Regions from separate parts of the Novosphingobium pituita genome, predicted to be linked through region 3. Evidence: riboswitches for the same ligand, from Rfam matches in the RefSeq annotation. Region 3 holds a riboswitch; each other region holds the start of a gene.
What was found. A riboswitch is a leader RNA that binds a small molecule or an ion and turns the genes downstream of it on or off. The one in region 3 is predicted to bind cobalamin.

Region 1 (3,273 bases), on a different contig from region 3:
GATCCCCGCGTCATAGCTGCGGCTGCGCTCGGGGCGCAGGTCCGGGTTGCCATAGTCGGGCGAGAGCAGCTGATAGAGCGTGGGCGCGCGGAAGCCTTCGCCATAGCTGGCGTTCAGGCGCACCCCGCGCACGACCTCGACCGTGCCGTTGGCGCCCAGGCTCCAGTTGCCGCCGAACCGGCTGTGGCTGTCGTAACGCCCGCCCACGGCCAGGCTGGCCTTCTTGCCATACCAGCCGAGCAGCGCATGGCCGCTGGTCAGGCTGGCGGTCTGGTGGCTGTCATACGTGCTCGAAAAACTGGTCCATTCGTTGTCGGCGCCGAAATCGAGCGCGAAGTCGGCAGGCAGGTCATAGCGCCCGGTCATTTCGACGCGCTGGCTGCGGCCATTGTAGCCATATTCGAACGTGTCGTCGGCCCCGCCGGTGAACGTGCGGCGGTGAGTGATCGCGGTGCTGTAGCCGCCATCGAGGGTCAGTTTGCTGCCCGCATAGTGAAACCCGGCATGGCCGAAGAACTGCCGCGTGAGCGCATATTCGCTGGTGTCGCCAAAGTTGAAGTTGGCGTCATAGCCGTCGATGTCGGTCCGGCCGTCGGCATAGCGCGCATTGGCGACCAGCGAGAACGTGTCGGTCAGGTTGACGCGGGCCTTGCCGCCCACGCGCCACTGGTTGTAGCCGTCGCGCTCGGTCCCGCTCGACGCGGCCGAGATGCCGTTGGTGCCCACGTAGCCGCCATCGAGCGAGATCGCATAGCCATCGCGCTTCACGCCCGCGATTGCATCGACATCATAGCTCCCGCGCGAGCCTCCTTCGGCAGACACTTCCGCGCCATTGATCTCGCGCGTGGTCAGCGCGATCACGCCGCCCATCGCCGCGCTGCCCCAGATGATCGAGTTCGAGCCGCGCAGAACCTCGACGCGCCCGATCGAGCCGCTCGACAGCGTGCCGAAATCGAACCCGCCCGAAGGCAACGAGGTATCCTCGACGCGTACCCCGTCGACGAGGACCAGCGTGTGCTGGCCTTCATCGCCGCGCAGGCGCACCGCCGTCTGCGAACCCAGCCCGCCCGTGCGCGAGAACGTGAGGCCCGGCACGCGTTCGAGCACACGGGTCAGGTCGGGGCCCTGCACCGACTGGATCGTTTCGAGCGGAACGACAGTGATCGCCTGGCCGGTCTGGTCGAGCGGGCGGTCGCTGCCGGTGCCCAGCACGGTGATCTGCTGGCCGATCTGGCCCGGATCGATCGCAGACGCATCAGGGGCCGGAGCGTCAGGGGCCCCGGCACCGGGAGCAGGCGCCTGCTGGGCGAGCGCGCTTCCCTGTGGCACGGCCTGTGCCAGCGCCAGCCCGCAGGCCAGCGCGATCAGTGATGTCTTCATGTCTTTTCCTCCCGGCCCATGGACTTGTTGCCGTCCATGGCGGGAGGTCCGCCGGGCCAATGGCGGAAAGACTCACCACGCTTGCGTCCGGTACACCCCGCCCGGCCGCGGAACGACCACACACCGGCAGGTTTCCTGGCTCTCCGGGTCATCGCGACACACCGGCCTTCCCGACCCTGTAACCGGGCCAGTGGCACACGAGGGTGCGGCGCTCGTCCGGATACAGTTGCGGGGGCAGCGCCGGTGGTCCGGCTTCCCTCTTAGCCTGCACGCAAAGGCAGGCACCGGTGGCGTCTGTCCGAGCCGATAGCGCCGCGCACCCACCACGGCAAGAAAAAGCCGTTAACCTGCATCGGATAAGCCGTTAACGCCCGGACCGGGGCCTGTGTCTATTCGGGACGCAGGCAATTGTCCGGGTGCATTGCCCGCCCATGGTGCTAGCGGCAGGCAGACCAAGAAGGCTTCTTTCCCGTTTCATGACCCAGCCCTTTCCCCTGCTCCCGCCCGAAGCGCTCGTGCCGCCGCTGGCGCCGCGCGCCCGCGCGGATCAGGCTGCGCTGCGGCAGGAAGCCGGGGAAAGGCTCGCCACGCTGGTCCTGCCCGAAGTACCGCCCCGCGACTTCACCGGGCGCATCCGCCGCCGCGACATGGTCTCGTGGCGCCACCAGCATCGCCGGGCCGGGGTCATCCGCGCCCGCGCGGGGGGCATTGCCGCCATCGGTGCGCTCGGCCTCGTGCTGGGCGCGCTGGGCTGGGGCGAGCCGGGGATCGACCGCGCCGCCGCCGCGCAAAGTCGCGACGACAGGCTGCAAGCCATGGCGGCCCCCGACCAGCCCGCCACGCAACCGAGGCCCACGCGCGATGGCACGCAGGCCGATCCACGCAGCGCGCAGAACAGCCCCGAGGCCTCCGGCAACTGGGCCAGTCGCCTGTGGAACGAACACTTCGCCGCGATCCACTCCGACGCCGCCGCCTCGCCTTTCGCGTCAGGGCCTTTCGCGTCAGGGCCTTCCGCGACAGGTTTTCCCGCAGCGCCGGGCGTCGCCCGTCCGCTGTTCGCCGCGGGCGACGCGCAGGATCGCTGGCGCGCGCTGCAATGCCTGACCGCCGCGATCTATTACGAGGCCGCCTCCGAGCCGGAAAACGGACAGCGCGCGGTCGCCCAGGTCGTCCTCAACCGCGTGGCCCATCCCGCCTTTCCGAAAACCGTGTGCGGCGTGGTCTATCAGGGCTCCGAGCGCCCCGGCTGCCAGTTCAGCTTCGCCTGCGACGGGGCCATGGCCCGGCGCCCGATGCCCGTGGTGTGGGACCGTGTGCGCCGCATCGCCGCACAGGCGCTGGACGGACAGGTCTATGCCCCGGTGGGGCTGGCCACCCACTATCACACCAGCGCGGTCCACCCCGGCTGGGCCGACAGCCTCGCCTTCATCGGCACGATCGGTGCCCATCGCTTCTACCGGTGGTCGGGCGCCGCCGGGCTTCAGGCCGCCTTCCGGGGCATCTATCACGGGGGCGAACCCCTCGCCGCGCCCCATCCGCGCAGCTGGACCTCGGTCGCAGCCGACATCGCCGATCCGCTGACCCTCGAACAGGCCTTCGAACAAGGCCGCATGGCCGCCCTCGACAAGAGCCTTCCGGCCCAACCCGCGCTCGCCCCGTCTCATGCCCCGCTTCATGCCGGCACCGCGCACGAAGGCATGAGCGGACGCAGCCCGGCAGCCTCCGCTCCGCTGCCGCAAGCGGGGCCCGCCGCTCCCGCCCTGCGCCCCGAAGCCAGCGCGATCTACGAGAACGCCGGCAAGTGGATCGCCCAACCCGGCAGTTGACGTGCGCCCTTTCCCGGTGACGCCCCTTTTTGGGGTGACGGCCCTTTTTGGGTAGCTGATCGTCACG
Region 2 (3,273 bases), on a different contig from region 3:
CTTAATCGGGAATACGGTGCGGGCGCCTGCGGGCGCCCCAATCCGTGGCTGTCCCTGCAACTGTAAGCGGAGAGCGCGATGCTTACGTCTTCCCCCGCATCGAGGGGGAGGCAGCCACTGGACCGGACGCAAAATCATGCGAGGTCTGGGAAGGCAAGCATCAAGCGATGACCCGCGAGCCAGGAGACCTGCCGGCATCCGGTCGCTCACGCCATGGTCCAGGGGATGGCCAGGGCACGGTGAACTCGCCCCCGGCAAACTGCGTCCGGGTGAACTCCGTCAGGGCGACGCTGTAGCGGCTCGAACCGGCTGCGCGGAAGGCTGTGCCTTGCGCGTGGACGGCTTCGGGCCTTGTCGTCCTTTTGCCGAAAGTTCGCCCCGCGATGGCTGTCTCTTTCTCCCGTTTCTTCCATGGCGCCCCGCTCAAGCGCCGCATCCTCATCCTGCTCGCCGCCCTGGTCCTCGCCAATCTGGCGGCATGGGCCTGGGCGCTGGGCGCCCTGGGCGCGCAGCCGCTGCTGCTGGGCACCGCCGCGCTCGCCTGGAGCCTTGGCCTGCGTCACGGGGTCGATGCCGATCACATCGCGGCCATCGACAATGTCACGCGCAAGCTCATGCAGCAGGGCCAGCGCCCGATCGCGGTGGGCTTCTGGTTCGCGCTCGGCCATTCGGGCATCATCGCCGCGCTTTCGGTGGCGGTCGCGCTCACGGCCAATGCGCTCAGCCGCTTTGAAGCCTTCCGCGAAGTGGGCGGCGTTCTGGCCACGGGCATTTCGGCCTTCTTCCTGTTTGCCATTGCCGGGCTCAACCTCGCGATCCTGCGTTCGGTCTGGCAGGCCTTCAGGCGCGCACGCGCCGGTCTTCCCCACGACGAGGAGAGCCTCGACATGCTGCTCGCCTCGCGCGGGGGGCTGGCAAGGTTGCTGCGCCCGCTGTTCGGCCTTGTCAGCAAGAGCTGGCACATGGCCCTGCTCGGCTTCCTGTTCGGGCTGGGCTTCGACACGGCCACCGAAGTTGCCATTCTGGGGCTCTCGGCCAATCAGGGCGCCGATCATCTGGCGCTGGGCACGATGCTCGTCCTGCCCGCCCTGTTTGCCGCAGGCATGGCGCTGGTCGATACGCTCGACGGGGTGATCATGCTGGGCGCCTATCGCTGGGCCTTCGTCAAGCCAATCCGCAAGCTTTACTACAACATCACCATCACGGCGATCTCGGCGCTGGTGGCCATCGTGATCGGCGGGATCGAGACATGCGCGCTGATCGGCGACAAGCTGGCGCTCACCGGCTGGCCCTGGAACATGGCCGCAAAGGCTGCCTCACACTTCAACGCGCTGGGCTTTGCGATCATCGGCCTGTTTGCCGGGTGCTGGCTCATCAGTTTCGCGATCTATCGCTGGAAGCGACTGGACGAAATCGACATTTCCGCCTCCGCCTGACATTGGGCCTCATCTGCCCGCCCTCATCTCCACGATTGCACAGTGGCGGCGATGCGGCTAGGAGCACTCCCGAAAGCACGGAGCCTGTCCTACAAGGATTGGCCCCATGCCTTCACATCAGACTCGCGCCGGTGCCCCGAAAGGGGCTTAATCGGGAATGCGGTGAGGAGAAAAGGCGCCTTGCGCCTGTTCCCCAAATCCGCGGCTGTCCCTGCAACTGTGAGCGGATAGCGCGATGCATGGCCCCTTCGACGGGGCAGCCACTGGAGGCCGCAGGAACGCGGCGCTGGGAAGGCATGCATCAAGCTGTGACCCGCAAGCCAGGAGACCTGCCGGCGCACCGGTCGCTCTTGCCCGGGTCCAGGGGATGGCCAAGGCACGGTAACACTTCCGTCTGAGCGACGAAAACCATGTGGCCGGAGCTGCATGGGCCGTGCGGTCTCGGGCGATTTTCGCGCCTGCCCCTTGCCGTGCGCCAGCCGGACAGCCTTGTGTCCGGTACGCTCCGCCCTGTCTCGCTCGGGCGCGGGGAGTGTGTGCATATGGCCGATCTGGGCCCCGATCTGGGCAAAGTGCCCGTCACCATCGTCACCGGCTTTCTGGGCGCGGGGAAGACCACTCTCATCAGCCACCTGATCCGCCATGCGGGCGGGCGGCGGCTGGCCGTGGTGGTCAACGAATTCGGCACGCTGGGGGTCGATGGCGACATTCTCCAGTCCTGCGCGATCCCCGATTGCCCGGCGGAAAATATCGTCGAGCTGGCCAATGGCTGCATCTGCTGCACGGTCGCCGATGATTTCATCCCGACTGTCGAGCGCCTGCTCGCGCTCGAACCCCGGCCCGATCACATCCTGATCGAGACCTCGGGCCTCGCCCTGCCCAAGCCCCTGCTCAAGGCCTTCGACTGGCCCGCCATCCGCAGCCGGATCACCGTCGATGGCGTGCTGGCGCTGGCCGATGCCGAAGCGGTGGCCGCGGGCCGTTTCGCGCCCGACCCGGTCGCGCTCGACGCCCAGCGCGCCGCCGATCCGGGGATCGACCACGAGACCCCGTTGGCCGAAGTCTTCGAAGACCAGCTCGCCTGCGCCGACATGGTGCTGCTCACCAAGGCCGATCTGGCCGGGCCCGAAGGCCTTGCCCGCGCCCGCGCCGCCATCACCGCGCTGGCCCCGCGCGCCATCCCGGTGATCGAACTGGCCGAAGGCGTGGTCGATCCGCGCGTGATCCTCGGCCTTGACGCCGCCGCAGAAAACGATCTGGCCGCCCGCCCCTCGCACCACGACGGGCAGGACGACCACGAACACGACGACTTCGCCAGCATCGTGGTGACGCTGGGCGCGATTACCGATCCCGACGCACTGGCCCGCGCCATCGAGACCCTCGCCCGCGATCACGCGGTGCTGCGCGTAAAGGGCCATGCCGCCGTCGCGGGCAAGCCGATGCGCCTGCTGGTTCAGGCCGTGGGCACGCGCCTGCGCCAGAGCTACGACCGCCCGTGGCGCCCGCAAGACCCGCGCGAAACCCGCCTCGTGGTGATCGCCGAGCGCGAGGCGCTGGTGTCCGAAGCCATCGAGGCCGTGCTCAGGGCCGTGCCCCAACAGGAAGCGGTGCAGGCAGGCTGAAGCGCAAAGCGGGAAGCTGGCCCCATGCACATCGTCTTTCGCGAAACCCACGGGATGGAGGAAACCGCCAGCCCGCAAGACCTCGGGCAGGCGCCCGCGCCCCTCGTGGTGCTGTCGTTTTCCGACAGCGACCTCGGGGCCTTCGGCGCTGCTTGGCACGCGGCACGCGCAGACGATCCGGCCTTTCCCGACATGCGCCTGGCCAATCTGGCCAC
Region 3 (3,273 bases):
GCGCCCGTCGACAGGACTGTTCGTGTCGAAGGCGGGAATGTAGGATTCATAGAAATAGGCGATGTCCTTGTCGCGGCTGTCCAGCATGTTCAGCACTTCGCCGTAGATCTCTATCCTGCGGCCTTTCCACGCGCCCCGCGCGTTGAGGATCGTGCTCCCCTTGTCGCGGACAGAATTGTCATCGGTCAGCGGATAGGGGCCCAGATGGCGCACGCGCAGGCTCGCCTCCCATGGATCGAGCACGATCGCCGCGCCCGCAGAGGCCGCGTTTTCGACCGCATTGGGGATGCGGTTGCCATTGTCATAGCGCGAATGGCTGGCGACATAGCTGCCATCGAGCGCCAGCCACGGCAAGGGCCGCCAGAACCCGACCAGTTCGTAGCCGCGCCGCCTGCTCGCGCCGGTCGGTTCGACCGCGTTGGAATCGCCCACGAACCGCAATTCGCTGCCCACGTTGAGCCACCAGTACGTGGCCGTGAGGGACACGGTGCCCAGTTGCAGGCGCCCGCCCAGTTCCTTGCCGGTGCCCCGGACCAGCACCGGCACCGGGGATTCCACATTGACCGCCCCGCGCACGTCGTTGGAATGGAAACCGCGCCCCCAGTTCGCATAGACCTCGAACTGCGGCAGGACCTTGTAGGCCACCGAGACTTTGGGCGAGACGATGGAATCGTGCCCGCTTCCGGTTCCCAGCAGCGCCGCCGCGCCATCGCGCGCGCGAACCGTGTAGTGGTAGTAATCGCCCCGCAGGCCGCCCGTCAGCCTGAGCCCCGACACCGGCTGCCATGTCGCCTCGCCATAGAGCGCGCCGGAGGCCTCCTCGACATGGTAGTGCCCCAGCGAGCGCAGGAACACGCGGTCTGCGGTGCGGTTCACCCCGACATTGCCGATGTGGTCATAGCGGTTTTCGGTGCCGACCGTCAGGCGCAGCCTGCTGCCCACGTCCCAATGCCTGCGCGCCGTCAGGCCGATGATCCAGCGCCTGTCGAACTGGTCGATCTGCGCGCTGGTGCCATCGGCCTGCGCATATGTCGGGTTCGAGGACATGGCCCAGTCGTAGTACTGGACATAGAGATTGGCATTCCAGCCCGGCTGCCGGACGGCGAGATTGCCGATCAGGCGCGTCGTGCGCCCCCGCGCCGAAGGATCGGGCGAACAGAAGACATCGGGGCAGACCGCGCTGCCGATGATCCGCTCGGGGATCTGCTCGGTCGGGCGCCATGTCGCATGATAGGCATGGAGCGTGGCCTCGATCGTGCCCGCGCCGACAGGCACGCTGTACTTGGCGAAACCGGCGTAGTGCCGCAGGTGTTCGGCCTCCTGCCATGGCCCGCCATAGCGTTTCGCCTGTCCGACCAGCGTCAGGCTTCCCCCGGCCACGTTCCTGATCGTCCCGCCTGCGGCCAGACGGCCCGCATTGTAGGAACCGCCCTCGACCGAAATCCACGGGCGGTCGACCCCCTCGATCGTGGTCATGTAGGCCGCCCCGGCCAGTGCGAAATCGCCCCCGTCCGCGCGATAGGGCCCCTTGCGGAAATCCTCGCGCGCGACGATCTCGGGGATCAGGCCGTTGAGATCGAGATAGCCCTGGCCATGGCCGTGGCTGCGCAAGTTCATCTGCACGCCGTCGATATAGGTCGTAAAATCAGTGCCGTGGTCGAGGTTGAAGCCACGCAGGAAATACTGGTTGGCCTTCCCGCTCCCCGAATGCTGGGCCGCGACCATGCCGGGCACGGCTTCGAGCAGTTCGGCAACCCGCAACAGCGGGCGGACCAGAAGGTCCGAGCCCCCGATGCTGCCCTCGCTGGCCGCCTGCGCCGTGCCGATCTGGGCCTGACCCCGCCCGAAGACCACGATATCGCCCGTCTTCGCATCAGCCCCATCGGCCTTATTCCCATCGGCAGGCGCCGCGACGGCCTCCCCCGCCCTGGCTGGCATGGCCGCCAGCATCATTGCCGCGCCCGCCACCATGCGCAGCAGCGCACCGCATTTCATCACTTTCATCATCATTCCCCCGGCGCCTGCGACTGGGGTGGGGGCTTGCCGCCACCAGGGCGGTCGGCGCGCGTCAGCGATCGGACACCGCTGGCGACCGTCTGCACGAACCGATGCGGCCTCCACCGCTCGTTCGTCGCTCGGACGGAAAGATTCCGGGCTCTGGCCATCCCCTGGACCACAGCATGAGCGACCAGACGCAGGCAGGTCTCCTGGCTCACGGGTCAAGGCAGCGATGCATGGCCTTCCCGGGCCTCGCATGATTTAGCGTCCGGCCCAGTGACTGGCGGCGGGATCTGCCCTGCCGCCGATATGCACCGCGCTCGCCGCTTACAGTTGCAGGGACAGCCGCGGATTCAAGGGAGGAAGCCCCCTCTCACCGTGTTCCCTTTTAAGCCTCTTTCGAAGCACCGGCGCGATCTTGCCTGCGCCATCGAAGGCGGCAGACGCCGTCGCGGTATCCCAAGTCGGGCCAAGGAACAAGAGGCCCCCCGCAAACGGAGACGCCGCGGGCATGGCCGGCGCCATGCCCGCGGACGGGGTGTCCTCAACGGCCCTGAAAGCGGATCAGGGGGGCAGGCCTCATCAGGGGGTCAGGCCGCTTGCAGCATGCGGGCCAGATCCTGCCCGGCCTCGCCGGTGGGGCGGATATCGAACATGTCGACCAGCACGCCCAGCACCTCAGGCGTGAGGAACTGCGGCAGGGTCGGGCCGAGGTGGATCTTGCGGATGCCCAGATGCAGCATGGTCAGCAGCACGGCGGTCGCCTTCTGCTCGAACCAGCTGATCGCATAATGCAGCGGCAGGTCGTTGACCCCGCAGCCGAGCGCCCCGGCCACTGCCACGGCCACCTGAATGGCCGAATAGGCATCGTTGCACTGGCCCACGTCGAGCACGCGGGGCACGCCGTTGATGCTGCCCAGATCCTCGCGGTTGAAGCGGAACTTGCCGCAGCCGAGCGTCAGGATCAGACTGTCCTGCGGGGTGGCCATGGCCAGGTCGTGGAAATAGTTGCGGCCCGGACGCGCGCCGTCGCAGCCCCCGATCAGGAACAGGTTCTTCACCTCGCCCTTGTTGATCATGCCCAGCAGGGTATCGGCCACGCCCATCACCGTGTTGCGGGCAAAACCGGCCGGAATGCGCTGTTCGGCGGCATCTTCGGCAAAGCCGGGCAAGGCCAGCGCGCGGGCGATCACCGGGGCGAAATCATGGCTGGCGATATGGGTGATCCCGGCCCAGCCCACCGGCCCGGCGGTGAACAGGCGGTCGGCATAGCCC

Region 1: linked by a shared signal. The riboswitch ahead of SBI20_RS00250 (TonB-dependent receptor plug domain-containing protein) and the one ahead of SBI20_RS17195 (TonB-dependent receptor) in region 3 are both predicted to bind cobalamin.
Region 2: linked by a shared signal. The riboswitch ahead of cobW (cobalamin biosynthesis protein CobW) and the one ahead of SBI20_RS17195 (TonB-dependent receptor) in region 3 are both predicted to bind cobalamin.

Annotation. Positions count from the first base shown of each region.
Region 1 covers NZ_BTFW01000001.1:50,410-53,682, reverse strand. The annotation lists gene SBI20_RS00250 (TonB-dependent receptor plug domain-containing protein) at 1-1,380, opposite strand, end outside; cobalamin riboswitch at 1,489-1,684, opposite strand; gene SBI20_RS00245 (cell wall hydrolase) at 1,857-3,206, shown strand.
Region 2 covers NZ_BTFW01000001.1:512,251-515,523, reverse strand. The annotation lists cobalamin riboswitch at 1-210, shown strand, start outside; gene SBI20_RS02370 (HoxN/HupN/NixA family nickel/cobalt transporter) at 384-1,436, shown strand; cobalamin riboswitch at 1,549-1,787, shown strand; gene cobW (cobalamin biosynthesis protein CobW) at 1,979-3,058, shown strand; gene cobN (cobaltochelatase subunit CobN) at 3,083-3,273, shown strand, end outside.
Region 3 covers NZ_BTFW01000003.1:71,771-75,043, forward strand. The annotation lists gene SBI20_RS17195 (TonB-dependent receptor) at 1-2,010, opposite strand, end outside; cobalamin riboswitch at 2,181-2,425, opposite strand; gene hcp (hydroxylamine reductase) at 2,589-3,273, opposite strand, start outside.